One region of the Colwellia psychrerythraea 34H genome, then DNA from elsewhere that is predicted to be linked to it. Evidence: predicted binding sites of a transcription regulator. Region 1 holds the regulator's gene; each other region holds the start of a gene.
The links. Region 1 encodes sigma-54, which starts transcription at its own class of promoters, with help from an activator protein. Its sites were predicted from a motif close to GTTGGCACGNNNNTNGNNT; they were not measured.

Region 1 (10,473 bases):
TATATTGCCACTTTCAGGCTTTATTTGGCCACCAATCAAGCGAAGTAATGTCGTTTTACCAATACCACTCGGCCCCATAATAGCGGTAACTTTGCCTTTAGGAATAGACAAACTGATATCGTCATAAATCACCCGTTCACCTCGTTTAAAGGTCAGGTTTTCAATTTCAACCAAATTTTCTTCAAGTGCGGGATTTGTCATGGTTCAACGTCACTGTTGTTTATTGTCTGAATTTACAATAGGAATTCTTTTAATAGAGGTGATTTTACCTGAGCGGTAACAATTCTTCATTAGAAATAAACAAATAACAGCGCAATAAGTGTAAAAATCAGAGGTTAAATTGTAAGAAAGTGATCGTTTTTGCTCAAAAGTAAGACAAAAGAATATTATTTTCCTTCAGTTGACATTATTTACTTCTTTTTTGCTCAACAACCAGCGACAATTTACCCTTAACTTTGGAGCCATTAATGCTAGAACAAATATTTATATTACTCATTGCCCTTGTTGTTTTAGTTTGGAGTGCCGATAAATTCGTTTTTGGCGCTTCATCATTAGCAAGAAACTTAGGTATTTCACCAATGATAATTGGTTTAACTATCGTTGCTATGGGTTCTTCAGCACCAGAAATGATGGTGGCTGCAACGGCATCAATGCAAGGTAACCCAGATACAGCCATTGGCAATGCTATTGGTTCAAACATTACCAATATTGCCTTGGTACTTGGTATTACCGCTTTACTACAGCCGTTAACCGTTTCATCACAAACAATAAAGCGTGAAATCCCCCTTATATTAGCCGTTACCGCCTTAGGGTATTGGTTACTTTTTGATAATCACTTTAGTTTCATTGAAGGTATTATCTTGATATCTGGCTTTGCCATCTACATTATTACACTCCTTGTCATCACATTGAAGAAAACAAGGGGTAAACCCAGTGATGATCCGTTGATTATTGAAGCAGAACAAGATGTTGCCGCTGCCGTTAGTATGAAGTTATCTTTAATTTGGCTGGGTGTTGGAATCATTTTATTACCATTGAGCGCGAGCTTTTTGGTTGATTCTTCTGTATATATTGCTAAAGCTTATGGTATTAGTGACTTAGTTATAGGTTTAACTATTATAGCGATAGGTACCAGTTTACCTGAGCTCGCCGCAAGCATTATGAGCATCATTAAAAAAGAAGATGATTTAGCATTAGGCAATATAATAGGCTCTAACATTTTTAATATTTTAGCTGTTCTCCCAATAGCCGGTCTAATAGCTCCTGGTAATATTGACGCTTTAGCTGCCAGTAGAGATGCGCCTTATATGTTAGGTATTACTTTGCTGCTATTTATCTTATGTTTTAGTCGCCGCTTAGGTGCATTTAGAATTACTCGTGCCAAGGGTGCATTATTACTGTTAAGCTTTATCGCTTACCAAGTATTACTTTTTAGTCAATTGTCATAATAAAGGTTGCTGTTAATTAATCATTATGAAAAATTTCAAAGAATTAGCAAAAAACGTTATTGAGATTGAACAGCAAGCTATCGCTGAACTAGTACAGTTTATTGATGATAACTTTGAACTTGCCTGTCAACTCATGTTTCATTGCAAAGGACGAGTAATCGTCATTGGCATGGGGAAATCAGGTCATATTGGTGGTAAAATAGCGGCTACGCTTGCTAGTACTGGCACACCATCATTTTTTGTTCACCCTGGAGAAGCTAGTCATGGCGATCTAGGCATGGTCACCAGCAATGATGTGGTTTTAACCATTTCTAATTCGGGTGAAACTAGTGAAGTACTTGCTATAATTCCGGTTATAAAGCGCATCGGTGCTAAATTAATTTCAATGACTGGCAACACTGAATCTACCTTAGCTAAATTAGCCGATACCCATGTTTGCATTAAAGTATCGGCTGAAGCTTGTCCTCTTGGTTTAACGCCAACATCAAGTACCACGGCAACCCTAGTAATGGGTGATGCATTAGCCGTTGCTTTACTCAACGCGCGTGATTTTACCGCAGAGGATTTCGCTTTATCTCACCCTGGTGGCAGTTTAGGCAAACGTCTATTACTGCGCCTAAGCGACATTATGCATAAAGACGATCGCGTACCTATGATTTCGGAAAATGCTCTTATCAAAGACGCCTTAGTTGAAATGTCCTTAAAAGGCCTGGGCATGACTGCTATAGTTAATGAACAACAACAACTAGTCGGTTTATTTACTGATGGTGATCTTCGCAGGGTATTAGACAATAGGATAGATATCCACAGTGAAAGTATTAACACAGTAATGACCCATAACCCTAGTGTAGCGCAGAGTGATATGCTTGCCGCACAGGCGCTAAAAATAATGGAAGATAAAAAAATAAACGGCCTTATCATTGTCGATAGCAACAATATACCTGTAGGTGCAATGAATATGCATGACTTCTTAAGTTCCGGAGTACTTTAATGAATACCCTATATGGCAATGTAGAACACAACGTTTTAGCTAAAGCGCAACAAATAAAGTTACTGGTATGTGATGTCGATGGTGTATTTTCTGATGGCAGAATTTATTTAGGCAATGATGGTGAAGAGCTAAAAGCTTTTCATACAAAAGATGGTTTTGGCATTAAGGCCTTAGGTGCTAGTGGCGTTGATGTTGCGATTATTACGGGAAGAACTTCAGCTATCGTTGAGTATCGTATGAAAGCATTAAATGTTGCACATATTATTCAAGGCCAAGAAGATAAGTTACCTGCATTAATTGATTTAATTGAACAATTAAACATTACTATTGAAGAGGTAGCGTACATTGGTGATGATGTACCTGATTTACCTTGTATTGAAGCCGTTGGCTTAGGCATTAGTGTTTCCGATGGACATCCTTTAGTTCTTCGTTCTGCCAATTATACCACTTTTACTCGTGGTGGATTTGGCGCGGTAAGAGAGACATGTGATTTGATCATGCAAAGCCAAAATAGCTTAGACAAAGCATCAGGCGCCAGTATATGAATCGATTAAATAGCCTAGCGCTATTTGTCTTACTGCTTAGTGCGCTAATTTATGGCATTATTGAATGGCGTAGTGCATCAATAGAACAAGATACTTTAATTGTTGATGAGCAACGTCCGGATTTTATTGCTGAGCAGCTAGAAAGTAAAATCTATAGTGACTTAGGGCAACTCTCCCACACTATTGAAGCAGAAAGAATGGAGCATTACTCTGATTTGGAAGTCAGTTACTTTGAATTGCCGAATTACACATTATATCCGCAAAAAGAAGGCCAGCCATGGAAGGTCAGTGCGCAAGAAGCGACACTTTACAAAGACAACCGTGTAGAGCTAAAGAATCAAGTACATATTAAAGCGACAGAAATTGACGGCTTAATAAAAGAGATTCACTGCAAAACAATAGCATTAGATTTAAAAACCAATATCATTAGTTCAGAGCAATCAGTTGTTGTGGTGGGAAGAGATTTCACCATGTACGGCTCAGGATTAATTATCGATTTAAACACAAAAAAAATGACCTTAATCCAGCATGAACGTACTATTTATAAAAAACATGATGAAAGTTAATTTAATTAAAAAAACAGTTTCAGTTTTAGCCGTAGCCTCAAGTTTACTCTTTGTCAGTAACGCTTTGGCGGCAATAAAAGATTTGGAACAGGAAATAATTATAGTCGCTGAAAGTCAAGATGCCGATCTAAAAAATAAAATTATCAGTTATTTAGATAATGTTATTATTCGTCAAGGCTCTATTTCTATTACCGCCGATGTAGTTAAAGTCTTTAGTCAAGTTAATAAGAAGAATGATGAAAAAAATGAAACTTATTTGGCAAAAGGCAAACCTGCTATATTCGAGCAACAACTAGAAGATGGTAGCTTAATTACCTTGCAGGCAGATGAAATAACCTATAGCCCTAACTCGAATACAATCATTATTTCAGGTAATGCCCTAGTCAAGCAAGCTGGAAGTGAAGTCAGTGGTAATGAAATAACTTATAATACTGTCAGTGAAAAACTACAAGCACGGAGCGCTAATAATCAGCCTGTTACTACTATTTTACAACCAACGGTACTCAAGAAACAGAAAGAGACTTACGAAAAATCTAAAGAAGAAAAACCAACTGACAAGGTAGTAGAAAAAGAAGGCGACAGTAGTGACAACTAACACAGTGAAAACAACACCTGTAAATACACTGATTGCCGATGGTTTATCGAAGTCTTATAAAAGTAGACAAGTCGTTAAGAATGTTAGTTTGCAAGTTGACGCAGGACAAATAGTTGGCTTATTAGGCCCCAATGGCGCCGGAAAAACCACATCCTTTTATATGATTGTTGGCTTAGTCCCCAATGACAATGGCTCGATCAAACTCAACGGTCAAGACCTTACCCTTGCTCCTATGCATGAAAGAGCCCGAAGCGGTATTGGCTATTTACCTCAAGAAGCCTCAATTTTTAGAAAGCTAACTGTTTCTGATAATATTATGGCGATATTACAAACACGTAAAGAGCTTAGTGAAACCCAGCGCGCTGAGAAACTTGAAAATTTATTAGAAGAGTTTCACATTTGTCATATCAAAGACAATACCGGCATGAGCTTATCCGGTGGCGAAAGACGAAGAGTTGAAATTGCCCGAGCACTCGCTGCAGATCCTCAATTTATTTTATTAGATGAGCCCTTTGCTGGTGTTGACCCAATTTCGGTTGGCGACATTAAAAAAATCATCTTACACTTAAAGCAGCGAGGCATAGGTATCTTGATAACAGACCATAATGTGAGAGAAACATTAGACGTTTGTGAGCATGCTTATATAGTTAGTCATGGTGAAATTATTGCGCAAGGTAATGCAGATCAAATTCTTGCTAATCAAAAAGTCAGAGATGTATACCTTGGCGAACAATTCACGCTATAGTAAAGCGATAGGCTAGTATATTTAGCCAGAATACTTAATAGAATAGTAGTTACCCATTGTAATAGCGTAACTACTAAGAATAATAAATAGGAAATCATATAACCTAGATGCGCCCTACACTACAGCTCCGTATTGGACAACACTTAACAATGACTCCACAATTGCAACAAGCTATTAAGCTGTTGCAATTGTCTACGTTAGAGTTACAACAAGAAATTCAAGAAGTTTTAGAGAGCAATCCATTACTTGAACTTGATGAAAAAGCTCAAAGTGATAATTCAAGTGAACAAAATAATCTTGAAGAAGCCTTTTCATCCAATACTAATGAAGAAAAAACGGATCAACCTGCGGGCGATGGTAGTGAAGAACAGCAGGCCAGTATTGACGAAATCAGTACTACTGAGGCGATGGAAAAAAGTGATATACCAGAAGAACTAAATATAGATACTACTTGGGAAGAAAGCTACAGTGCTGGGGTATCAAATACTGGCGCAGTAAGTAGCCCTGCTGATGACTACACCTATCAGGGTGAAACCACTGATTCCATTCAAGATCATTTATTATGGCAAATGGAATTAACCCCTTTCAGCGATACTGATAAAACCATCGCAATTGCTATTATAGAAGCAGTCGATGACGCCGGTTATTTAACTGTATCACCAGAAGATATCTTAGAGAGTGTTGGCACTGAAGGGCTCGAGCTTGATGAAGTAGAAGCCGTATTAAAACGTATTAATATGTTTGATCCTATTGGTGTCGCAGCTCGCTCCATTCCTGATTGCTTACTTATTCAATTAAATCAATTTAGTGCTGATACCCCTTACCTGAAAGAAAGTAAATTAATAATCAACGACCATATCGATCTACTTGGTAATCGAGACTATCGCCAGTTAATGCGTAAAACCAAATTAAAAGAAGATCAGCTACGTGAAGTAATGCGTTTAATTCAAAGCTTGAACCCTCGTCCGGGTGATGCGGTAATTAAAGGCGATGACCAGTATGTTATTCCAGATGTTTCTGTTGAGAAAAAAAATGGCCGTTGGGTCGTTGAATTAAATTCTGATACTGCACCTAAATTGTCGATTAATAAACAGTATGCGGCAATGTCTAAAACAATGAAGTCGTCAACTGATGATGGACAATTTATTAGATCCAACTTACAAGAAGCTAAATGGTTTATTAAGAGTTTAGAATCTCGCAATGACACACTACTTAAAGTGTCCAATTGTATTGTTCAACGCCAGCAAGGTTTTTTAGAACATGGTGCTGAAGCCATGAGACCTATGGTACTAAACGATATAGCTGAAGCTGTTGATATGCACGAATCCACCATCTCACGTGTTACAACACAAAAGTATATGCACACGCCAAGAGGCATCTTTGAACTCAAGTACTTCTTCTCTAGTCATGTCAGTACAGAGAATGGTGGTGAATGTTCATCTACAGCAATTCGTTCTTTGATTAAAAAACTTATCTTAGCGGAAACACCTGCTAAACCGTTAAGTGATAGTAAAATGGCTAACTTATTAGCTGAGCAGGGAATAAAAGTGGCACGACGTACAATTGCTAAATATCGAGAATCATTAGCGATACCACCGTCAAATCAACGTAAGAGTTTACTTTAGAAGACTACAATAAAAGGATCATGTTTATGCAAATTAATCTTTCTGGACACCATGTTGAAGTAACTAGTTCATTGCGCGAATATGTCGATACAAAATTCTCAAAATTAGAACGACATTTTGATCACATTAATAATGTCCATGTTGTACTTACCGTAGAAAAGCTTAATCAAAAAGCTGAAGCTAATGTTCATATGAATGGCAGTGAAGTATTTGCTTCTGCAGTCAACACCGATATGTATGCCTCTATTGATACCTTAGTTGATAAACTTGATAGGCAGATTCTTAAGTATAAAGCTAAGGTTTCTCATCATTAAGTTGAGTTAGCCCGAAAGACCGCTTTAAAGTAATTAAAGCCTATTAAAGCAGGCGTCCTGAGCTAAATGATTTAGCGTAAGTGGCGCCTTAAAACCATTAACACGATTATGCAATTATCCGAAATATTAACAACAAGCTGTACTAGTTGTGATGTAGCAGTAACCAGTAAAAAACGTATTCTAGAAAGAATTTGTCAACTCGCTGCGATTCAAATAACTGATATAGAGCAAGATGAACTATTAGATAGTTTACTCAATAGAGAAAAAATGGGTAGCACTGGTATAGGTAACGGTATTGCGATCCCACATGGTCGATTGCCCAATACAAGTAAAGCTGTTGCGGTGTTAATAACAACAGAAAAGGCAATCGATTTTGATGCCATAGATAATAGAGACGTAGATATTTTTGTTGCCTTATTTGTGCCCGAAAATAGCTGCCAAGAACATTTAGATACGCTACAAAATATTGCTAAACTATTTAGTGATAAAAAGATGATCAAGCAAGTTCGAAAATGCAATGATAATCAGGCACTCTATAACTTAATTCAACAAGCAAGCTAGCAATAGATATACCCAAGCCACTTGAAGCTGTGTGTTTCAGGACCGCTGAGCGATTTATGATCAAGGCGCCTCATTTTATTAAGGATTATTCCCTTAAAAAAGGAGGCAACGACGAGCATAAGCCGCTCAGGGGCCCCATAGGGCTGGTTTAGAAACGCTTTATGCTACGTTATTGATTTCGACAATAGAATAACTATTCTCTTCAATCAATGCCTTGCCTAAAGGCGTTTCTAATTCCAGCTGAAACCTGCATCTTCATGTGGCTTGGGTATAAGTTGCCGCGCATTCGGAATAGTATAAATGAAATTAATCATTGTTAGTGGTCGCTCAGGCTCAGGTAAATCGGTTGCACTAAGAGTTTTAGAAGATCTTGGTTATTATTGTGTAGACAACATCCCTATTAATCTTCTGCCGGCATTAACCCATACTGTTATCAATGACTATGAAAACGTTGCGGTAAGTCTCGATGTTCGAAACTTACCGAAAGACCCAGAAGATATCCCAGAAATTATTGCTTATTTACCTAAAGCAGTAGACGTTAACACGTTATTTTTAGATGCCGATGATAATGACTTAATCAGACGCTTTAGTGAAACACGCCGTTTGCATCCCCTTATTAAAGAGAATATGGCACTTGATCAAGCAATTGCTTTAGAAAAATCATTACTCGAGCCTATATCTACTAATGCCGATCTATATATAAATACCAGTCAACTTAGCCCTCATCAATTGGCTGATTTAGTCAGAGAGCGGATTTTAGGTAAAAAAACAGGCTCTATGGTATTAGTATTTGAATCGTTTGGTTTTAAACACGGTATTCCTGTTGATGCTGATTATGTATTTGACGCTAGATTCTTACCTAATCCATTTTGGGAAAAATCACTCAAAGGTCAAACAGGCGTCGATCAAGAAGTAAAAGACTTTCTTGCCAGCCAAGCTATTGTTACTAAATTTATTTGGCAAATTAACAGTTTTATGATGACTTGGTTACCACATCTAGAACGAAATAATCGTAGCTATGTGACTATAGCCATTGGTTGTACTGGTGGTAAGCATAGATCTGTTTATATCGCTGAGATGTTAGCTAAGAATTTCCGTAAAGAGCGTGATGATATACAAACGCATCATAGAGATATTGATATTAAATCCACCTAATAAGTGAGCACAACAGTGAATGTTATCTCTCAACAAGTGACCATTTGTAATAAATTGGGTTTACACGCTCGTGCCGCAACTAAATTAGCGCAATTAAGCCAAAAGTTTGCCGCGAAAATCACCCTAGAATTAGCCGGTAAAGAAGCCGACGCTGGTAGTATTATGGCGCTAATGTTACTAGCAGGCGGTCAAGGAAAAATGGTAAATATCACCGCACAAGGCAAAGACGCACAGTTGGCACTCGCTGAAATATGCCAACTTATTTCTGATAAGTTCGACGAAGCTGAATAAAAAAACCTATATAAAAGCTCCCCTTATAAGATAAAAAAGCTGATAAAACCACTAAGTTACGATAAACTTAAGCCGACTTTCAGCTGTTTTCCAAAGAAAGCTGTTATTCTTTTCAACAATAATAAAACCAAGTGGACCAATTTATTGCCCACTTAGCGAGAATGAAAAGGCTTAGAGGTAAGGCATTAATTGAAGAGAATGGTAATTTCCTTGTCAATATAAATAACGATGCATGTAAGCCTTTGCCTTTATTAGGTACTCGCCCTTTGGGAACTCATTAGCAAACTGATATCATCATAAAATTAATGAAATATAGAATAACTATATTTAAATAATTTCACTTGTTCTAAGCTCGCTAATGTAGTTCTAAGTTGTACAATTAATTAGTCCAATAGGTATGACCCTCCGTTTCGCAACGTTCTCAGCGATACACTCTTTAGAGGGTTTTCTGTGCACTATACATTACAGAAGCAGAGTCGCTATGCCAGAAATATCAGAACAAGAGTATAACCAACAAAGATTACAACAAGTCAACGAAGCACTTGGCAGTGGTATGTTCGTCTACGTGCGAAAACTATTACAGCACATGCCTGCTTATGATTTAGCCCTTATTTTAGAGTCTTCTACTGCTAAAAGCCGCCCAGTGTTATGGCAGCTTATTGATCCTGACTTTCACGGTGAAGTACTTGAAGAGCTTAATGAAGAAGTTCGTAAAGGTATTCTTAAAAGCATGCGACCTGAAAAGCTCGCTGCTGTTGCCGAAGGCATGGATATTGATGATTTAGCTGAAGTTTTCCGTACCCTACCAGACAGTATTTATAATGAAGTACTGAACTCGATGGACTCGCAAGACCGTAGTCGTGTCGAAACAGCATTATCTTACGAGGAAGACACTGCTGGTGGTATGATGAATACCGATACTATCACCTTACGTCCGGACGTAACGGTTGATGTGGTATTACGGTACTTACGCCTTAAGGGTGACCTTCCTGACGCAACCGACTCTTTCTATGTTGTTGATCGTAACAATAAATTTATTGGCGCAGTATCACTAGCAGCAATCGTAACAGCTAAAGCAGAGGCCATTGTCTCTAGTTTGATTAATGCTGAAGTTGAAGCGGTGCAAGCTGAGTTGGGCGAGCAAGATGTTGCGCAACTTTTTGAACGTCATGATTGGTTTTCTGCACCCGTTGTTGATGACGCAGGCCACTTACTAGGTCGTATTACCATTGATGATGTCATCGATATCATTCGTGAAAATGCAGAACACTCCATGATGAGTATGGCTGGTTTAGATGATGAGGCAGATACCTTTGCTCCCGTCATTAAAAGTACTAAACAGCGTTCATTATGGCTTGGTGTTAACCTGATTACCGCATTAATGGCGGTTGCTGTTACCAGTATGTTTGAGGGTGTTTTTCAACAACTAGCCATTTTGGCGGTATTAAATTCTTTAGTTCCGAGCATGGGCGGTGTTGCTGGTAATCAAACCTTAACGCTTGTTATTCGTGGTATGGCGCTAGGTCATGTCGGTGACAGTAACGCTCGCGCACTGCTCAGTAAAGAAGTCGCTATTGGTTTTTTAAATGGTATTATTTGGGCGACGTTAATTGCGACTGTAGTAGCGATTTGGAAGC
Region 2 (10,473 bases), 1.4 Mb from region 1:
AAGCCAATTCATTGCCAGCTATAGTCAGCTATCTCAGTTACCCAAACCGAATAAATCAGCATTTAAATTAGCATTGTTGATTGATAATCTTTCGACACTTTATCCACAATGTAAAATACAGTGTGAAATAGACGACGAATTATTAATTGAAGCGGATAAAAATCAGCTTGAACAAGTGTTGATAAATTTATTTAAAAACTCGGTTGAAGCTATGAGCAAAATAGATGAAAAAGTCATTGAGATCAACAGTTCTCAAGAAGGCAATTGGCAGCATATATCTATTCGAGATTTCGGCTCAGGCATTGCAAACTTAGCTAATGTTTTCGTGCCATTTTACACCACAAAACCTCAAGGCAGTGGTATTGGTTTAGCACTGTGTAGACAAATTTTATTTAACCATAATGGCTCGATTAAAATAGACAATTATCAAGGTTTACTTCAAGGGAGTGATAAAGACTCTCCTTATGTTAAGCAAGGTGTTGAAGTGGTTTTATCGCTGCCAATATATGTTGCGTAAAGTTGAAGTTTTCTAGAGATGAAATCACAACACTCTCGCTATAGCTGATATCATTAACTCAAAATTAAAGAAGCCTCAAAAACCTCTATTAACGACCATTAATTGAACACTACTCTGTAACTAATCTTATGAACGCAAACTCTCTAATAATCCTCGATTTTGAAACAACCGGTCTGTCACCTGATAATGGCGATAGAGCCATTGAAATTGGTGCGGTAAAACTTGAAAATGGCGTGGTAACTGATCGTTTTCAAGAGTTGATGTATCCTGGGCGACCGGTAAGTCACTTTATTGCTGATTACACTGGCATCACTAATGTAATGCTAAGTAAAGCCGCGCCATGTCATGAAGTCATGGATCGTTTTAGCGGTTTTATTCAAGGGCAAAACCTCGTTGCTCATAATGCATCGTTTGATAAGCGTTTTTTAGATAGTGAGCTAAAGCGTATCTCGTCGGGTTATGATGGGCAGTTTGCCTGCTCGTTATTGTTATCTCGTCGATTATATCAAACTGCACCTAACCATAAGTTAGGTACATTAATTAACTATAAAGGCATTGCCTCAAATGGCAGTTTCCATAGAGCATTATACGATTCTGAAATGACAGCAAAGCTTTGGGTTGCGATGTTAGATGATATTCAGCAACAAGCTGGTATTGATGAAGTGCCATTTTCTTTAATTCAGAAGTTAACTAAAACGACTAAAGCGAATGTTGGTAAGCTTTTAGCTAACTACAGATAATCCGTAATAGCTGGATAACTACATTAAGTTAATCGCTTAATTAAAGCCAATAAAAGCTAATAAAACAGTAGTCTACATTCTTGGACTTTTATCCTTATTTTAACCATTGCTTCAATAAGACATCCGCATCAGCTTTTTGGGAATAATCTGAATTCACTACATCTACCATTAATTTTATTGCCTCTTTATCTCTATTAAGAGCTTTGAGTGTTAACGCTAAATGATACTTCACCGCCGGATTTGAATTATTGATGGCTAACGCTTTTCTAAATAGAGGTAAGGCTTTATTAAATTCTTTGGTGTGATAATAAACCCAGCCTAAAGTGTCTAAAGAGTCAGGCTGATTATCAACAAGTGCCAATGACCTTTTTACCAATGCTTCAGCTCGTGGGTAATCAGATAGATTCAAAGCCACATAACTGGCATTATTTAATATTGCCGGTTGCTTAGGGTACAGCTGAACTAATGTTTGATATATCTTATCTGCATTGAGCCATTGAGATTGGTCGATATAAAGCTCAGCTAATGCTGTATTCAAGAATAAACTGTTTGGCCTGTCATTTAACGACGTTGTTAATAAGTCTACTGCTTTACTGGTTCGTTTAGTCGCTCTGTATATTAAGTTTAAACCAACTACGCTACTGTCATTACTAGCTAATTTAATACGTTTTTTATAATACATTTCAGCTAGTTTATATTGATTTATACGTAAATAGGAATTAGCTAAAACTTCGACTAATTGGGCAGATAACTGATGATTAACTTCAAACGATTTAATTAATTTTATTGCACTGTCAGTATCATTTTCTGCATTATAAAGTTGCGCTAATCCTATGATCGCTTTATCGTTATCTCCATCCCAAGCCATCGATTTTTTATAGGCAGTGATTGCCTCAGGTACTTTAGAAAATCGTTGATAAGCATGGGCTATTAACAAATAAATTGTCCCTTTATCTCCGTCTTGTTTTATCGCCGATTTATACGCACTAACTGCAGAGTTCACATCTGAATTCATTATTTGTAAACTTGCCAGCATGAGATAAAGCTCAACTGTTTTTCTTTGATTCAATAAATAAGTATTCAATGTTTCAATAGCAAGCATCAGCTGTTTATCGCCAACATAACTAACAATTAAGTTTTTTAATAATTCTTCATTTTGATTATCAAGCTTAAATGGTTCTTCTAGTAAGATGACGCTAGCAGCTGAATTATTAGTACGGTTATAAAACTTAGCTAAAGCTGTAATTAAATCAATATCGTTTGCTGAGATTATTAATGCTGCTTTTAAACGATCAATAGCAATATCAGCGTTACCCTTTTGATAATCGAGGTTAGCTAAGCTAATAATGGATTTGGCATGATTGGGTTCAATTATCAATGCTTGTTCAAATTGATGTTTTGCCTTCTCTATTTCACCTGAAATTTGGTAAATATAACCAAGATGATGCTGAATATTTGCATTGTCTGGCATGTTTTCAGCTAAGTTTTTTGCAACACTAATGCCTTTATTCATTTTTCCAGACTTAATATAAGACTCAACCAATAATAAACCAACCACTGTTGGATCATATTCTGCTGCAGAGGCTGTTAACAAATGCTTAATCGCTTTTTCGGGCTTTCCTGTTGCTAAATAGCTTTGTGCAAGTTGAGTGTCTGCGATTCCTAAATTAGGCTTCAGCTCTTTAACTTTTGCAAGGTAGAAGTGAGCTTTTTCATACTGCCTTAGCTCTAAGTAGGTCATGCCTAGCATAGATAATATTTTCGGGTTATCAGGGTCTAAAAAATTAGCTCTACTTAACAACGTTTTAGCTTGCATTGGTTTTTTTTCTACTAATTCAATAGTGGCAGCAAGTGTTAAAGCGTTTATATTATTTTCATCTATCAATAAATAGTCATCTATATATTGTCTTGCTGCTTCATGTTTTTGTTGGTGAAATAAAATAATACTGGCTAAATAATAATAAGAAGGATTTGACCGCAACACATCTTCACTCAGGTGATCCAGTACTTGTGCAACTGTTTCTATTGCACTTTCAAAGCCAGCATTTTCATTTTTCCTAACCTGTACCATAGCTTTAATAAATTCAGCTTTAGGTTCATTCGGCACTTGCTCTAATACGGTATCGGCGTATTTTTCTGCTAACTCAAACTGCTGTAATTCGATGTTTATAGTACTTGCAAAAATTAGTGATTGAATATTGTTTTTATCAATCAGCAGCGCTTGGTTAATTGCATTAAGAGCAAGTTCGTTATTGCCTAAACTTTGCTGAATACTCGCTTTCAAATTCCAAGCTTTAATGGGGGGAATATACCCAGATAACACCTCATCAACGAGTTTTTCTGCCTGATGGAATTGAAAATAATTAACTGCAATTTGCGCTAATCCCAACTTGGCATCTATGTTTTTGGCATCAAAAGCTAACGCTGTGTTGTAATCATTTTGTGATAGCTTTAATTGTCGTAGCCCCAAATGCGCATCACCACGAAGTACATAAATTTTCGCTGCTAATTTGTCGTCATTAGTTTGCTCTGGTAGGTAATCCAAGGTTTTATTATATTGCCCTTGCATAATGTAGGATTCTGCAAACAATAGTCGTAACTGCTTCTTATTTGCACCTAGAGAAACAGCTTTAGTTAATGATGCTTCTGCCGCACTAGCACTACCGTCTGCGAGCAATATTTCAGCTATTAAAATATTTGAGGCTAAGTGCTCTGGTGATATTTTTAGTATATTTTTTACGTGTATCAGTGCTTCACTATATTTGTTGTCGTTTAATGCACTACGAGCTGCTTCATAAAGTTTATCTTCCTGTGAGGCAGCTAACGAAGAGGAAATGAGTAGTAAAAATATATACGGATAAGCTTTCAAATATCTATCCTAAATTGCAAATGAAGATTAGATAGTGATTATGTCAAAATTATTGGAATAAAGATAACACCGTATTATATAACCTTTTTTACACTGTCTAGGAATTTTACACTTTTTGTTATTTTGATAATTAAAAGTCACAATAAAAAAATAAATCATTATATAACAACAAATTAAAAAGCAGGCATGATTTTTGCTTTTGTGAATGTTAATGATTATGATAAGTGCATAATTGAATTATTTTTAGGTGAATATAATGTTTTCAAAGAACCTGTTTTCAAAGGCTATATTAATAGGGGCTTCTCTTTTCAGTAGCTTTTTTGTTAATGCTTCCTTAACCCCTGTCGGTGATTTACTCCAAGTATCAATATTGATTGCAGAGACTGAACAGGGAAATAAGAAAAATGATTGTAGTGGTTATTTTGGTCAAGGATTTGAGCAATGTAAAATTACCCATGTACCAACTGTTGGCTCCCCTGTATTTGCTGAGATTATGGGGAAATTCGATGGCGATGGAGCGACAAAGTTTGCAGCTCCATCACAGGCTTCTGATTGGAATTTTGATGTTAATAATCTAACAAATCAAACCAACCCCGGAGAAAATGGTACTGGAACATGGAACTACTCTGGAGCTGAATATCCAGGCGTTTCATATTGGGTAGCAAAAGCAGGATCTGCTGGTTTTATTTTGAACTGGATGATTGTTGATAACGATGCAAATAATTTGACTTGTGCATCTCCTGATGAGTTTTCTGTAAACTGCCTAGATTTAGCGGTTAGTGTCTCAACAGGAACTTGGACTACTCCGTTAAATGGTAACAACCCAAGGGATCTGTCTCACATCTCCTTTTATGGGAACAAATGTGATAATAACTGCGGAGGAGGACCACCAGCAAGTGTACCTGAGCCATCATCTATTGCATTATTTGCTTTAGCCTTACTTGGTATTTCAGCTAGACGTAAAAACGTCACTTCATAAATTAGCTTGGTTAAAACTAAGTCTATTTAAAAAGCCCGTCAGTTTATGACTGGCTTTTTATCTTTGAGTACTTTTCTCGTAGTACACTGCTTTGCGTTACCGTAAATATAATTGCATTGCCAAGGTAACTGTTAAGATATCCCGTTGAAAAATATTCCAACAACCTTATAAAGTTATTGTGGAACTGAACCTTAAGTCGCGTTGAAAATATTCCAACACGTTTGAGTCTCTGGTTTTTAATCATCGACTCTTACAACATGTTAGCCTTATGGCAGTTTTCTAATTTGATTAGCACATTCGGCTAAGACAATAGCACCAGCGGTAGACACATTGAGTGAGTTACCCATGCCAAACATGGGAATATGTATTTGTTGAAGGCTTAATTTCAATGCTGCTTCACTCACGCCTTTGCGTTCATTGCCTAATACTAATACGCATTTAGCAGGATAAGTTACCTTAGTGTAATCAACCGACTCATGACATAGCTCAACACTGTAAATGGCATGTCCTTCATCTAATAATGTTTGTAAGCTTGCTGTAGTACTATCGCTATATTCAACGCAAACCCATTTCGCTTCATTTCTCGAGGCTTTTTTCATTTTCTTATCTGAAATTGTTAGCGCGCCACAAACTATGACTTTTTCGATAGCAAAAGCATCAGCCAAACGAATAAAGGCACCAATGTTGTAGCTGTTAGTGACATTATCTAATACCACTATCAAGGGGATTTTTGGCTTAGTTAAATATTCATCTCGTGTTGGCTTATTCTTTCTAAGATCTTCTTTGGTAAGTTGTATTTTTGAATCCATTATTTCTACTCTGATTACTTAACATGACTAGGCGCCGTCTGAATTAGGTACTTACTGCGTTACGTATGCCTAGGGTAACTGGTTACTAATTTATATAGTTACATAATTGCTCTGACTTGTATCTCAGGGCTTATGTCAGTGCGTCATTATAAGGTGTTATTTTAGGTGTTAGCTCTTGGCGAGGATTGTGCGACTTTATCTGCTGAAGATCAAATGAATGTTAGTAGGAACTCGCCATTTTATGCTAAATGGCTCAATAAAAATTTCCATTGGTAATCGCTTAGCTCTCAAGTATTTTGCTTAAGTAAGCTTAAAATTTCATGATCATGTTTTATTTAGTAGTAATCATCGACAATATTTTTTTAGATAAACCTTGCTGGTTAAGAAAATATAGCGATAATCGGGCAAGGTTTTACTTGCTGAGTTAATTAAGTGCAATTATTAGAAATAGAGTGTTTAGGTCAAACACTACGGTTAGAAGGTTCAATGGCTGGATGGCAGCAACTATTTTGGGGTGATAAATGTGTCTCTCAGATTAATGCTAATGCCAATAGTGAGACATTTTCACATCAATTTTCTTTGCAAAGAGAGGGAAGTGAACAGAGAGAACTACAAGTTGAACTCAAAGGATCATTACAGTGGCAGCCCTTTGACCTGCAGTTTCAGCTTTTAGTCAATGAGGAGCTGTTACATGAAAATACCCTCAATGAAAAAGACATAGAACAACGTCAAGTCACGCAAGGTGAAAAGCAACCAATTAAATTTAGCTTTGTTGGTATGGCTGGTCTTGGTTTAAAACTATTGAAAAGTGCCAAGGTCATCAAAGTGTTGTTCGCTGCTGGTAGTTTGGCTGCTTATAGCTGGTTGTTTTCTATTGAGTTTGCTATCGCACTAATCCTCTGTTTAGTCTTTCATGAGTATGGCCATATTAAAGCGATGAAATATTTTGGTTTGAAAACCAAAGGTATTTATCTCATTCCCTTTGTTGGTGGCTTAGCACTTAGCGATGACAAAATTAATACTCGCTGGCAAGATATTGTCATTTCCATTATGGGGCCTTTCTTCGGCTTGATACTGTCTATCGCCTGTTTAGTTGGCTATTGGCTTACCGATATAGAAATACTCGCTGGTTTAGCGGTATTTAATGCGCTACTTAATTTATTTAATATGTTGCCGGTATTGCCGTTAGATGGTGGACACGTGCTTAAAAGTATTGCGTTTTCAATCAACTCTAAAGTGGGTTTAGTCGCATGTGTATTAGGTGCAGCATTGGGGGTATATATCAGTTACCACTTCGGTTTAGCCTTGCTAGGTTTTTTACTGGCTATTGGTAGCATTGAAATATTCTTTGAATACAAGCGTCGACATTTAAGTGATCTATTACCCTTAAATCGCTATGCGCAAATCGTATCAGCTCTGTGGTATGTCATTACTGTCGGTGGTTTAAGTGCCATTATTTGGTTTGTTGGTCAAACAGCTAATGACGCCTTGTCATTACCGCTTAAAATACTCGGTAGTTAGTCTTATTTACAGGAGATATCACTGTGTTGGTGAGTAAATACGTGCTAATCAAAACCAGCTATCCAGCTGGTTTTTTGTGCCTATAATTATGAGGATATTTGAGCATAATTAAAAGGTTGTGTGGTTTGTCAAAATCAATGAGACTTCTATTTAGTCATTTAAAATATTATCGAAGCAAACCTCACAACAATAAAAGTATGATTCTAGCTATACATGTCATCTGTAAAATTCCGATTGTAGAGTTTCAATGTTTTGTTGGTCAAGTGTTCGTTATAGCGAACATTTATGGTGTGGAAAGGTTAACTACTGCCACAATACAGTCTTTAACTCCTGATAAAGACCATACTTAATCTGTTCAGGTAAGTGCCCCACAGGTCTTCAACCTAGTGGTTTAACCGTTGTATCATCATTTGCAAATCAGGTTTGCATTCTAACTTCGAATGCTTGTTTGGTTGACAGTACCGACCATGCGATACGTGCTAGTTTGTTCGTTAATGTGACTACCGCGACGTTATATGGTTTTCGTGAGAGTAACTCTAATATCCAGTTGCCAAAGATAGCGACTGCTTTTTCTAGCCTTACAAGAACAGCTCTTGCACCGTGAATGAATAACTCTCGTATGCCTTTATTTCCTCGTTTGCTTATACCGAATAACCTTGGCTTTCCTCCCGTTGAAAACTGACGAGGGACCAAGCCAATCCAGGCGGCTAATTACTGCCACCAAATAGGTCATTACGTGCAGGTATAATTTATGCGAAAATGAAAACAGCTTTATAATTCTTTGAGCTTAAAGGGCTCTTCATCATAAAAATTGTCTTTCTTAAGGGCGCATCTAGATCGTGGTCTTATTTTTCGATCTCAAATTAAGCAAGAATAATACTAATCTTAAATCTAGGGTTTCTGAAATAATAAATTGCGATTTAGCAAAAGGTTACAAACATATATTACATAATTGGTTAACTACGAAGTACTGAAACTAGTAAGATATCAGTATCAATAGGTTTTGTTAGTACATCTAAACTTGAATAAATTTTTTAAAATTTATTTTCATGTTAATGAATAGCTTAGAATAACAAGTCTATTTTTGTCTGTTTTTTGATCGATTATATTTGGATATCTTCTTAAGAATGTACTAGAATTGCGGCGAACAGCACAAGAAGGTCAAATTAACCTTGAGTTTAATCTGACCAACTACTTAGTAATTTATAATATAAATTACTAAGTAGCTGTAATTGAAAAGAGCAAAACTTTCGAAAGAAAGTGGCGCAAAGTCACCGGTCTACGGGAATAATTCTACGACAGCGGAACTGCCAACTACCAGCATTATTGTGCCAATAATAATGTGCAATGACAGGCACTAAGAAGTAATAGGTTTTCTGTAGACTTCACACATTGTGGAGTCACAAAATGAAGTACGTTAGTAACAATCAAATCGAAATCAGCTCACTAATAAAACGCCAAAGCAAAAGTTTTGTACTAGGCTCATTATTATTACCCTTAACTTTCAGCAATTTCGCGATAGCGAATCCTCCTGAACATTCAGCAGCTTTTGCAAAAGGTCAAATTTTAGTACAACCACAACCGGGCTTATCAGAGCAGAACTTCCAAAAGATCCTAGGCAAGCACAAAGCCAGCTCAAAAGGTAAGCTTCATCAATTACGCACCCACATTATCAATGTACCGGCAAATGCAGAACAAGCTATTGTTAAAGCGTTATCTAATAATCCAAACATTGAATTTGCTGAGGTAGACATACTCGTTAAACCAAGCGAAATTATCGCCAACGACACCTATTACAACAATGCTTGGCACCTTAATAAAATGCAATTACCTACTGCTTGGGAAACAGCAAAGGGTAATGGCGTGGTAGTAGCTATTCTAGATACTGGTGTTAATAGTAATCACACCGATTTGTCAGCCAATATGATTGCCGGTTGGAACAGTGTTAGTCGAAACAGCGAAACGAGTGACATCTATGGTCACGGTACTAAGGTTGCCGGTGTTGTAGCGGCAATAAGTGATAATAATAATGGCGTAACCTCTATCGCTTGGCACGCATCAATTATGCCTATACGAATTACTAACGATAGTTCAGGTTATGCCTATTGGAGCGATATAGCGAATGGATTAACTTGGGCAGCCGACAATGGCGCCGACATTGCCAATATCAGTTATCAAGTAACTACAAGCTCATCAGTAACAAATGCGGCGCAATACATGCGTAGTAAAGGCGGTTTGGTTGTCGCTTCAGCAGGTAACAGTGGTGCAGACCTAAACTGTACAGATAATCCAAGTATTATCACAGTATCAGCCACAGACAGTGCTGATAATAAAGCCAGCTGGTCGGATTACGGAAATTGTATCGATGTATCGGCGCCGGGATCAGGGATTTGGACCACGACCAAAAGTGGTGGCTATGGTGCTGTAAACGGTACTTCTTTTGCCAGCCCAGCAACGGCAGCAACCTTAGCACTGATCAAATCAGCTAACCTGAATCTTAGTAATGATGAACTTGAAAATATTTTAGAGGCTAGCGCAGATAAGTCCAAAAATGGCGGTGTATTTAATAGCTATTATGGTCATGGCAGAATTGATGCTGCAGCTGCGGTTGCCATGGTAGTAAACACACCTACTATCGATCAGCAAGCACCAACAGTTGTTATAACCTCTCCAACAGAAAATAGCGTGCAAACAGGTACCTTTAATATCACTGCCAATGCACAAGACAATATGGCTGTGAGCTCTGTTAGCCTATATGCCAATGGTGTATTAATTGGTACTGATACTGTCGCGCCATTTAGCGCTAACTTTAACAGTAATAATATTGCTGATGGTAACGTAGCTTTCACTGCTCAGGCGTATGATGCAACAGGCAATCAAGGTAATTCTTCAACGTATTGGCTGACTATCGATAATATTGTTGATGTTGCAGACACCATAGCACCGAGTGTGAGTATTACTAACCTCGTTAATGGCAGTAGCATAAGCGGTAATCAAGCGATTAAAGTGAGTGCAACAGACAATACGGCGGTGACTAA
Region 3 (10,473 bases), 270 kb from region 1:
ACACCCCTACAGATTGCTTATAAAGCAATAGTTACACTTATCAGGTGAATCTTAGTTTTTTGGGAAATAAGAGATACTCGAGAAGTGAGGCGCTATTATACTCAGCCCAGTGTTTTACTCAAGAAGTATTTGATGTATTGGCTAAGATAAGCCGTTTCTCTGCAATAGCATCTTTAAATAATCAGAACATGATTATTTAAAACGCAATAGATGCTCAACTAGCCTTCTTAAGAAATACTATTTCGTATTATTGAAACCCGGTCACTCATTTAAAATGCGACTCTATACTGTTGGAAGTTTCTTTCCAGCGTTAAATTATGCGCACAAAAAAGGCCGCGTTAGCGACCTTCTTTATTCAGTACTATTTCTAATATGAATTTGTGTTTTAACAGATGATTTAACAAGACGTTGGCACGGAGTTGACGCTAGTCAATGAGTACCAACAACGACGTTAAATCGATGTTAAAGACAAATTAAGCCATAATCTTAGAAACAACACCAGCACCAACAGTACGACCACCTTCACGGATTGCGAAGCGTAAACCTTCGTCCATCGCTACTGGGTTGATTAGCTCAACAACAAACTTAAGGTTGTCACCAGGCATTACCATTTCAACACCTTCAGGAAGCTCTACAGCACCTGTGATATCTGTTGTACGGAAGTAAAACTGTGGACGGTATCCTTTAAAGAATGGAGTATGACGACCACCTTCATCTTTAGAAAGAACATAAACTTCTGATTCGAATTTAGTGTGAGGTAAGATTGAACCTGGAGCACAAAGTACTTGACCACGTTCAACATCTTCACGCTTAAGACCACGTAGAAGAACACCACAGTTTTCGCCAGCACGACCTTCGTCAAGAAGCTTACGGAACATTTCAACACCTGTACAAGTTGATTTTTGTGTATCACGGATACCAACAACTTCTACTTCTTCACCAATTTTGATGATACCACGTTCAACACGACCTGTTACAACTGTACCACGACCTGAGATTGAGAATACATCTTCGATAGGCATGATGAATGCTCCGTCGATTGCACGCTCTGGCTCTGGAATGTAAGTATCAAGTGCATCAGCAAGCTCAATGATTTTCGCTTCCCATGCTTCATCGCCTTGAAGAGCGCCTAAAGCAGAACCTTGAATTACCGGTAAGTCATCACCTGGGAAATCATATTCAGAAAGAAGTTCACGAACTTCCATTTCTACTAATTCTAATAATTCTTCATCATCTACAACGTCACATTTGTTCATGAAAACGATGATGAAAGGAACACCAACTTGGCGAGACAATAAGATGTGTTCACGTGTTTGTGGCATAGGACCATCTGTAGCAGCAACTACTAAGATAGCGCCATCCATTTGTGCAGCACCAGTGATCATATTTTTGATATAATCGGCGTGACCAGGACAATCTACGTGTGCATAGTGACGTGCTTCAGTATCGTATTCGATGTGAGAAGTATTAATTGTAATACCACGTTCACGTTCTTCAGGAGCGTTATCGATTTGTGCGAAATCTTTAACTTCACCACCGTGAACTTTAGTTAATACCGCAGAGATAGCGGCTGTTAAAGTAGTTTTACCGTGATCAACGTGTCCAATAGTACCAACATTTACATGTGGTTTATTACGTTCAAATTTTTCTTTAGCCATTGTAAGATACCTCTGGGTATAGTAATTATTTACTGTTTAAGTTTGATATTTAATTTGAGATAAGGATAGATTAATCTAGGAATGGTGCTGATAGGCAGATTCGAACTGCCGACCTCACCCTTACCAAGGGTGCGCTCTACCAACTGAGCCATATCAGCATTCATATACAAAGATTGGAGCGGGCGGCGAGAATCGAACTCGCAGCTTTAGCTTGGAAGGCTAAGGTATTACCACTATACGACGCCCGCGTTTTCTATCAGATATCTTTTTTTTTGAACTATACTTTTCAACAAAGTATAACTCGAAAGATGGTGGAGGGAGGTGGATTCGAACCACCGAAGGCTGAGCCGTCAGATTTACAGTCTGATCCCTTTGGCCACTCGGGAACCCCTCCACTTTAAGCCTATACCTTTTCCAAGGTACCCTATAAAAGCATTGCTTTAATAAGTATTAATGGTGCCGACTGCCGGAATCGAACTGGCGACCTACTGATTACAAGTCAGTTGCTCTACCAACTGAGCTAAGTCGGCACTACATTAAGTGGTGCGAATTCTAGTGTAATGTTTTACGCCTTGCAATAGCTAAATTCAAATATTTTGCACTTTTTTCATCTTTATTGTTTGTTTGATGGTTTTTCATTCAAAGGAAGGTCGTTTTTGCTGCTCAACGGCTTGTTACTGGTGGTTAAAGTAAAAAATCCGACACTGTTAAATGTCGGATCTCTTTATTTTTCTTTGTTAGGACATATTTTTGGCTATATTTCTTACTATATATAGCCGTGTTATCCCTTAATTAAATGCAATGCTTAGTGTGATAAGGAGGAAGCTGGCATTCCACCTAATTGTCCTGCTGACATTTGTGGCATTATTGGCGTTTGTTGATCAACTTGTGCTCTAGCCGCTGCCGCTGTTAAAGCGCCAACTGATTTATTTCGTGCTCTCACCATAGGAGCCGGGATGATACGACCCTTTATTTTCGGTTCAGGTGCAAAGTTAGCCGCCGATTTACCCAAGAGGCGAGTATGGATACAAGATCTAATTTCTTCTAATGTGTAATTGGCTTTTACTTTAATACGAAGGTGTGGAATTGAAGCGGCTTCTAAACTACCACTCACAAACCAGTCTTTTTTAATTTTATAACCTCGGCCCTGCGTATCGACTAAATCAATCGCGCCAAGTAGTTTCATAGTGCTACGATCACAAATAACAAAATCTAAGTATTTGGTTTCAGCACTTTTTGCTGCCGTTTGACTGGCTCGACTTGAGACTCCATTGCGTATCGTTACCACATCACTGAGCCTGACGCGATTCAGCACACGGTATTTCGCACCTAATGCTTGTTCAACAAGATTTTGGAAGTTTTTTTCTGCGGGTGTAAAAATTGCTTTTTTACTATCAAAAGGAAAAGGAAAGCTATTGTCATTTAAACGACTTGCTAACACGGCAACAATTACCACTAAGGTAATCAAGGTAAATAATATCAGTTCCATACATTTCTCCAGCGATTCAAATTCTTGACGCTTTCTCTCTATTAGAGAATAAACGTACTACTTAACCTTGATTAAGCAAAATTTGTGCCGAAGATCGATGTTTAGAAAGGTTTATTAAGATATGATTTTGAATAATACTTATTTAAGAAATAGATGCAGCGTCAAATACTGCACCTATATAGTAGTATTAATTTAGGCAGGGTATTTTTCTTCTAACGCTTGGTATAATTGCTGCTGAAAATCTTCTGCACCAGTATCTAAAGTAGTAACTAGCTTTGCTAATACTTCATTATCTTCTTCACCGTGCCACTCTTTAATATAACTACCCTCTTTATAACCGTGGTCTTGGCGGAAAAAGTTTAGTGTATTTTTACCTACATATTGTCTGAATAATTCATCTAGATCCATATTCATTAACGACATGCAGTCAGCTAAAGCTTTGGCATCAAAAGCTCTACTTGTAACAGCAGCCGATGCTAAGTTTTCTAGCGCTATTTTAAAGTCACTTTCTGCCGTACCTTGGTGTAATTCTTTTGAAAGTTCACTGGCAATTAATTCGGCACTATCACCAGACATTAAACGTAAACTCAAACCAAAGTGAAAAATATCAACGAGTTCTAATTGCACTTGAGCGATGTCAATTTCTTGGTGTTTCCACCATTTCCAACCATGATGGTCTAACATCTCAGCACATTCTACCCAAATTGCACGATACCATTCATAGCCATTTTCACGCCAAGTGTCACTAACACGACTGTTCATCGCATCTTGCATGACCAGCATTTGGCTAATTTGTTTCTCGGCTATAGAGAGTGCAGTTGATAGTTTTTCGCTCATGTATTTCTCAAATAATAATGTTAGTACTGTTATTTTGCCGTAGCTGATAGCTTGTGACAAGTATTATACTAAACGGATTAACTTATTGACCAAGTTAGCGCTACATCAGCTCGAAAGGTATTAGCTGTTTCTTTTGCTTTAAGAGTGGCTTTATGACTATATTAGGTAGGTAAAACTCTTCTCCCTCTGCTTATTGTTACCATATCACCAAGTAAACGAGTTAGCTCAAGGAAAGTTCTATGAAGTATTTAGACAATAACCTACTACTTAACTCCGTCATTGATCTCATTGATGATTTGATTTTTTATAAAGATAAACACTTCAGATATATTGGCTGTAATACTGCTTTCCTCAACTTTGTCGGCAAAAAAGCTGAGGACCTTATAGGCAAGGATGATTTTGAAATATTTGATCATGACTTGGCTTGCCTATTCAGAAAGCACGACAAACTCATGCTAGCTGAAGGTAGTGTCAGATCCAATGAAGAATGGGTTGTCTATCCTAATAACAACAAAGTTTATCTGTTAACCAAAAAAATTCCTTTTGTTTATGATGGTATTAACACCGGAATTTTAGGCATTAGTCGTGATATCACTTCGTTAGAGAAAGCCAACCAACAATTAAAGCAACAAACATTATTGGATGAACTTACACAGATAAAAAACAGAAAAGCATATAACCTTAAAATTAAATCTTTACTCGCTGTTTTTGAGCGTTACCAAACCCCTTTCTCAATTATCAGCATAGATATTGATGATTTTAAAAATATTAATGACAACTTTGGTCATGATGTTGGCGATACGGTATTACGGAGTTTTGGTGCGCTTATCGAGAAAAATATTCGAGAAACTGACCATCTATTTAGAATTGGCGGTGAAGAATTTGTCATTTTATCAGAGTCAAAAACTAAAGTTGATGCGATTCAGTTAGCCGAAAAATTAAGAAAAATTGTGGCTTTTAATACTATTCTTACCGATATTAATATCACCATCAGTTTAGGTATTTGTGAAGTAACTACTGGTGATGGTCCCAACTCTATAGCTAAGCGAGTTGATAATTTACTTTATGAAGCGAAGTCCCATGGAAAAAATAAAGTGACTTATCATTCAGTAACATAAAATTTCAATTTATAGTTCAAATTCATGGGCAGACCTTACTGTTTGATATGCTCACTTTAACTGAACAGTTTTTTCCTTACCATAGCGCGATAAGCTTTCGGCGTTAAATGTAAGTCTTTCTTAAATAATCGAGTTAAATGTCCTTGATCTTGATAACCCACCTGATCTGCTATTTCTTGAATAGTTAAATTACTTGATGCCAATAGTTCTTTTGCTGTTTCTATTCTTAACTGCTGCCAGTATTGTGTCGCACGAACGCCCGTTGCCGCTTTGAACCGGCGGGTAAATGAGCGTTGACTCATACCAAATTGCTTAGCAATTTCTGTCAGGGTTAATTCAGTATTTAAATTTGTCCGTAGCCAAAATTGAATTTCAGCAATCAATTCATCCGCATGCCTATCACCCGATCCCTCCAAATAACGTTGTTCCTCATAAGGCTTGCGTATTTCATGGGAGAAATTTCGTTCTACATTTTGTGCCGCTTCTTTACCGTAATGCTGAGCGATTAGGTGAACAATAATGTCTGCCAATGCATTTAAGCTAGCTGCACAATAAATACGTTCAGATTGCGTAATAAAGAAATCGGGCTTTAAATCAACTTGTGGATAGTCTCGCTTAAATTGCTCAACATAATGCCAATGCGTGGTTGCTGAGTGATTATCTAATAAACCTGACTCTGCCAAAAAGCACACCCCAGTGCCAACACCAATTAAAGTACTTCCTTGCTGCCAGCAATGCTTTAACCAAGCAACTAATTTTTCATGACTTTTAAGTACGGGGCGAGGATTACGCCACAAACTGGGCACAATAATAATATCAGGTGGGGTTGATTTAACTAATAATTCACTATCAAGGGTGATATCGGCAACCATGGTAATGCCTGCACGTGACTTTATTTTAACTGACGATTCACTTAAAAATTGCGTGTCTAGTTTTAATACTGATTTATCATAACGCCTAGCAAAAGCCTCACCAGCGAGTAACATCTCTATGGGTAAAGTAACTCCCGTGGCTAATACATGCGGATAAATAACTAAATTTACCGTTAACTTATTTGTTAGATAATCTATTTTTATCCGCTTATTAGGCATCATTCCTTTCCTTTTCGTTATTTTTGGCCATTATTGCATACTACAAGGCCATTTTGGCTTATTATTATTTTGAGGAGTCATTAGAATAGACACTATCAAACGCAATACGACTATTTTGCATTTATTCAAATTCTTTAAGTGGATTATTACATGACACGTTTACCTTTAATTATTGGCATGGGCGGTATTAATGCTTCAGGCCGTACCTCATTTCATCAAGGCTTCCGACGTATAGTAATCGATAAATTAACTGCTCAAGCACGCCAAGAAACATTTGTCGGATTAGCAAGCTTAATGAAAATTGTCACAAAAAAAGATGGTGCTTTAGTTGATGGTGACGGTAACCTTGTTTTAGCTGAAGAGATCGAAAGCAAGTTTGGGCAAAAAATTCTTGCTGGTACCCTAATTCGTAAAATTGAAAAAAACCATTTTGATCCTGATGCGACTCACTGGCATCAAAAAATGAATGTCACGCCTACAGATAAGCCTATAGCGTTTGAATTACGTGCTAAAGAATTACCTCAACCGGTACCAAGTTCATGGTTGGTTACTGACTTAGGTGCAGGTAGAGTTTCTGTCGAAATTCCTGAGCAACTAACAATTACTCACGATTCGTACCGTGATAATCCGATTAAAGCCGCGGGTCAATTTCCTACAGGATTCGATCCTACTGAGCTTTACAAAAGTCGAAACCATCCGCGCGGTTTGCAAGTAACAATCTTTGCGGCGACAGATGCTATTCGCTCTACCGGATTAGAATGGGATGCTATTCTAGATAAAATTAGTCCCGATGAAGTTGGTACCTACTCAGCTTCAATAGCAGGACAAATGCATGATGAAGGCTTTGGTGGCTTAGTTAAAAGCCGTTTAACCGGTTCTCGTGTCAGCTCTAAGCAATTAGCGCTGGGACTTAATACTATGTCTACCGATTTTATCAATGCTTATGTTACTGGCAATGTTGGTACTACTTTTACTAGCTCAGGTGCTTGTGCAACATTTTTGTATAACCTACGTGCCGCAACACATGATATGGCCGCTGGCCGAACACGTATCGCTATTGTTGGTAGTAGTGAAGCGCCTATTACGCCAGAGATGATTGAAGGCTTTGGCAACATGAGTGCATTAGCCAACGAAGAAGGGCTAAAAAAACTTGATGGTACTGATACTGCTGATCATCGTCGAACTAGCCGTCCATTTGGTCAGAACTGTGGTTTTACTATGGGTGAAGGCGCACAGTTTGTTGTCTTGATGGATGATGCGCTTGCCTTAGAGATGGGCGCAAAAGTACTCGGCTCTGTTGCCGACGTTTTCATTAACGCTGACGGTTACAAAAAATCAATTACCGCACCAGGACCTGGTAACTATATTACCATGGCCAAATCCGTTGCTTTAGCAGAGCAAGTTTTAGGTAAAGAAGCATTACAAGAACGTAGCTTTATTTTGGCGCACGGTTCTAGTACCCCACAAAATCGCGTTACTGAGTCATTAATTTATCATAAAGTTGCAGAGTGTTTTAACATTGAAAATTGGCCGGTTGCTGCACCTAAAGCGTATATTGGTCACACCTTAGGCCCTGCAAGTGGCGATCAAATGGCAATGGCATTAGGTATTTTTAGTGATAATATTATGCCCGGTATTACCACTATTGATGAAGTTGCTGAAGACGTTCATAACGAACACCTTAATATTGCTACAGATCATTGGCACTGCCCTGATATGGATATCGCTTTTATCAATTCAAAAGGCTTTGGTGGCAATAATGCAACCGCGACTGTTTTTTCTCCAAAAGTAAGTTTATCAATGATGGAGAAACGTTATGGTGCAGAGGCAATGGCAACTTACCAACAGAAGTTAATTGAAGTAGAACAAGCCCAGCAAGTGTATCGTGATAACGCTAATGATGGTCAGTTTGATTTAATTTACAAATTTGGTGAAGGTCTGATCGATGAAGCCAATATTGAATTAACTAACGATAGTTTACGCTTCACTGAATTCAAAAATAGCATCGCACTACCTAGCAAAAACCCTTTTGATGATATGGTTTAACCTTATCTATACCCGTTCCACTTGAAGATGCATGATTCAACTGGAATTAGAAACGCCTTGAAGCAAGGCATTGATAGAAGATATATTGTCAAAATCAATAACGCAACTTAAAGTGTTTCTAAACCATCCCCTTGGGGAAGACTGAGCATCTTCAAGTGGAGCGGGTATAATGGTGATAACTTGCTAAAATGGCAAGCTAACACCTGATATGTTCCTGCTCTTCCTAAAGTACAAAATCGAGTCACTTCTCCTCCTATTATAGTTTTCCTAAACAAAGATAAGGCAAAATATGACTCGGCTTCGCATCATTTTAATCACTTTACTGTCACTATCAGCCTTTGCTGCTAATTCGCTCATCACTCGTTTTGCTTTAGAAAAAACGGCTATTGATGAAGCTAGCTTCATTATGCTTCGAGTTGTCTCAGGAGCACTCTTCTTGTGGTTATTTTTAGCGATCAAAAAAGGTAAAAAAATAGCACAAGGGGGGACATGGTTTGCTGCTTTTGCTTTGTTTATTTATGCCGTCAGTTTTACCTATGGTTACGGATTGATTGCAGCTGGCACAGGTGCCCTATTACTCTTTGGATCAGTACAAATTACCATGACCGTTGCAGGTTACCGTGAAGGAGAACGACTGAACGTAATACAGCTAGTCGGCTTTGTTTTAGCAATTGTTGGGCTAGTCATTTTGATGCTACCGGGTATAAGTGCACCTTCCTTTATGGGAGCATTTTTGATGTGTATCTCAGGGATCGCTTGGAGTATTTACACGCTACAAGGCAGAGGAGCAAGTAGTCCTGCAGCTAGCACTGCCGGTAACTTCATAAAAGCTGCCCCTATGGCAACACTGTTATGGCTCATAGTTTACCTGTTTACAAACAACACTATCGACTTAGCAAACACTGGTGTTATTTATGCATTGCTATCCGGTATTGTCACTTCTGGTATCGGGTATATTATTTGGTATAGTGTGTTGCCTGAGCTTAAAGCCACTCAAGCCGCGATTGTGCAATTAAGTGTTCCGCTATTAGTCACTTTAGCTGGGGCTCTACTACTAAATGAAGTCATTACATTACGTGTCATATTCGCTTCAATTACCATATTAATTGGCACCATTCTAGTACTGACTTTCAAGCGTAGGCATTAATATCCTCTTTAACAGTACATACCATCTACACAACGTCATAATACTGAATAATTAGAATGACTCAAAAAATTTAATCAAAATAAGGAAAATCTTAACATCTTTAATTTATTACCCAGCCATACCCAGCTATCTCCAACAGTGAACCTTCAATAAACAACCTTCAGCACCCCTGTCCAAACTGTATTTTATTTTGATAACCAATTGAAAACGGCATTATATTCAAAATAATTCTAAGCTAATAGCATTATATTCTTAAGCTGTATTTATATTATACAGTGGCTTTTCACATCACCCACAACGAGCGTTTTTACTGAACTTTCGTTTCCCAACATACTTTTTCAGTTCGTTTTTTATTCTATTTGTAAAGACTCCACATCAAATAATTGTAGATAATATACAATATAACGTATATAAGTGTGTCCGTCGTGTGGGGTTATTCGCTTAATAAATCCCCGCTGCTGACAGGTAAAAATACAAGGGAAGCTAAGTCAGCTTAAAGGACACAACAAAACAATAATAATATAAAACAACAATAAAATAGGTAAAACCAAATGATTACATCAAGCTTAAAGGCACGTAAATCTCTCGCTGCTATTGCCGTAGGTACCGCACTAATACTTACTGCCCCTAGCGCATTGGCTATCGACACAGGTACGGTTAAAGGCCATATCATCAGTAATGAAGGCACTGTCCTCAGCAATGCCACCATCACCTTAAAACATAAAACCAAAGGTTTAGTATTCACGGTTAAAACCAACGATAAAGGTAATTACTCACTGCGTAATGTTCCCGTGGGTGACTATAATATTACCATCACAAAAGATGGCTATAACGGCGCAGAAGAACCTAATATCAGCTTGAGAATTGGTCAACCTGTTATTATAGATAGTCAATTACTGTCAAGCTCTGCGACAGCGCAAGAGATTGAACGCATTGATATTCTCGGTAGTAGTATTCGTCGTGTAGATTTAGCTTCTTCAACTTCAGGTGTTACCTTCAATCAGGAAGAGCTTGATAGAATGCCAGTAGATAATGGTTTTGAAAATATTGCTTTATTAGCCCCCGGTACCTCTTCTGCAGGTGGTTC

Region 2: a site for sigma-54 is predicted at 4,307-4,325, ahead of CPS_RS22790 (PEP-CTERM sorting domain-containing protein). Genes of this name have one in related genera too.
Region 3: a site for sigma-54 is predicted at 3,221-3,239, ahead of CPS_RS21535 (DUF2726 domain-containing protein). Genes of this name have one in related genera too.

What each region holds. Positions count from the first base shown of each region.
Region 1 is NC_003910.7:4,789,483-4,799,955, forward strand. Features, by position in the region: gene mlaF (phospholipid ABC transporter ATP-binding protein MlaF) at 1-201, opposite strand, end outside; gene CPS_RS20335 (calcium/sodium antiporter) at 468-1,448, shown strand; gene CPS_RS20340 (KpsF/GutQ family sugar-phosphate isomerase) at 1,474-2,439, shown strand; gene kdsC (3-deoxy-manno-octulosonate-8-phosphatase KdsC) at 2,439-2,984, shown strand; gene lptC (LPS export ABC transporter periplasmic protein LptC) at 2,981-3,550, shown strand; gene lptA (lipopolysaccharide transport periplasmic protein LptA) at 3,537-4,145, shown strand; gene lptB (LPS export ABC transporter ATP-binding protein) at 4,150-4,890, shown strand; gene CPS_RS20365 (RNA polymerase factor sigma-54) at 4,998-6,515, shown strand; gene hpf (ribosome hibernation promoting factor) at 6,542-6,829, shown strand; gene ptsN (PTS IIA-like nitrogen regulatory protein PtsN) at 6,938-7,390, shown strand; gene rapZ (RNase adapter RapZ) at 7,691-8,545, shown strand; gene CPS_RS20385 (HPr family phosphocarrier protein) at 8,561-8,836, shown strand; gene mgtE (magnesium transporter) at 9,318-10,473, shown strand, end outside.
Region 2 is NC_003910.7:798,710-809,182, forward strand. Features, by position in the region: gene CPS_RS03475 (sensor histidine kinase) at 1-517, shown strand, start outside; gene CPS_RS03480 (3'-5' exonuclease) at 646-1,257, shown strand; gene prsT (XrtA/PEP-CTERM system TPR-repeat protein PrsT) at 1,352-4,126, opposite strand; gene CPS_RS22790 (PEP-CTERM sorting domain-containing protein) at 4,383-5,105, shown strand; gene CPS_RS03495 (TrmH family RNA methyltransferase) at 5,372-5,914, opposite strand; gene CPS_RS03500 (metalloprotease) at 6,347-7,435, shown strand; partial or broken gene CPS_RS03505 (transposase) at 7,853-8,146, opposite strand; cyclic di-GMP riboswitch class I at 8,666-8,750, shown strand; gene CPS_RS03510 (S8 family serine peptidase) at 8,843-10,473, shown strand, end outside.
Region 3 is NC_003910.7:5,064,153-5,074,625, forward strand. Features, by position in the region: tRNA gene CPS_RS21505 (tRNA-Trp) at 1-8, opposite strand, end outside; gene tuf (elongation factor Tu) at 474-1,658, opposite strand; tRNA gene CPS_RS21515 (tRNA-Thr) at 1,741-1,816, opposite strand; tRNA gene CPS_RS21520 (tRNA-Gly) at 1,833-1,906, opposite strand; tRNA gene CPS_RS21525 (tRNA-Tyr) at 1,968-2,052, opposite strand; tRNA gene CPS_RS21530 (tRNA-Thr) at 2,113-2,188, opposite strand; gene CPS_RS21535 (DUF2726 domain-containing protein) at 2,464-3,147, opposite strand; gene CPS_RS21540 (dUTP diphosphatase) at 3,340-3,984, opposite strand; gene CPS_RS21545 (GGDEF domain-containing protein) at 4,224-5,102, shown strand; gene CPS_RS21550 (GlxA family transcriptional regulator) at 5,159-6,193, opposite strand; gene CPS_RS21555 (beta-ketoacyl synthase) at 6,344-8,239, shown strand; gene CPS_RS21560 (DMT family transporter) at 8,529-9,386, shown strand; gene CPS_RS21565 (TonB-dependent receptor) at 9,938-10,473, shown strand, end outside.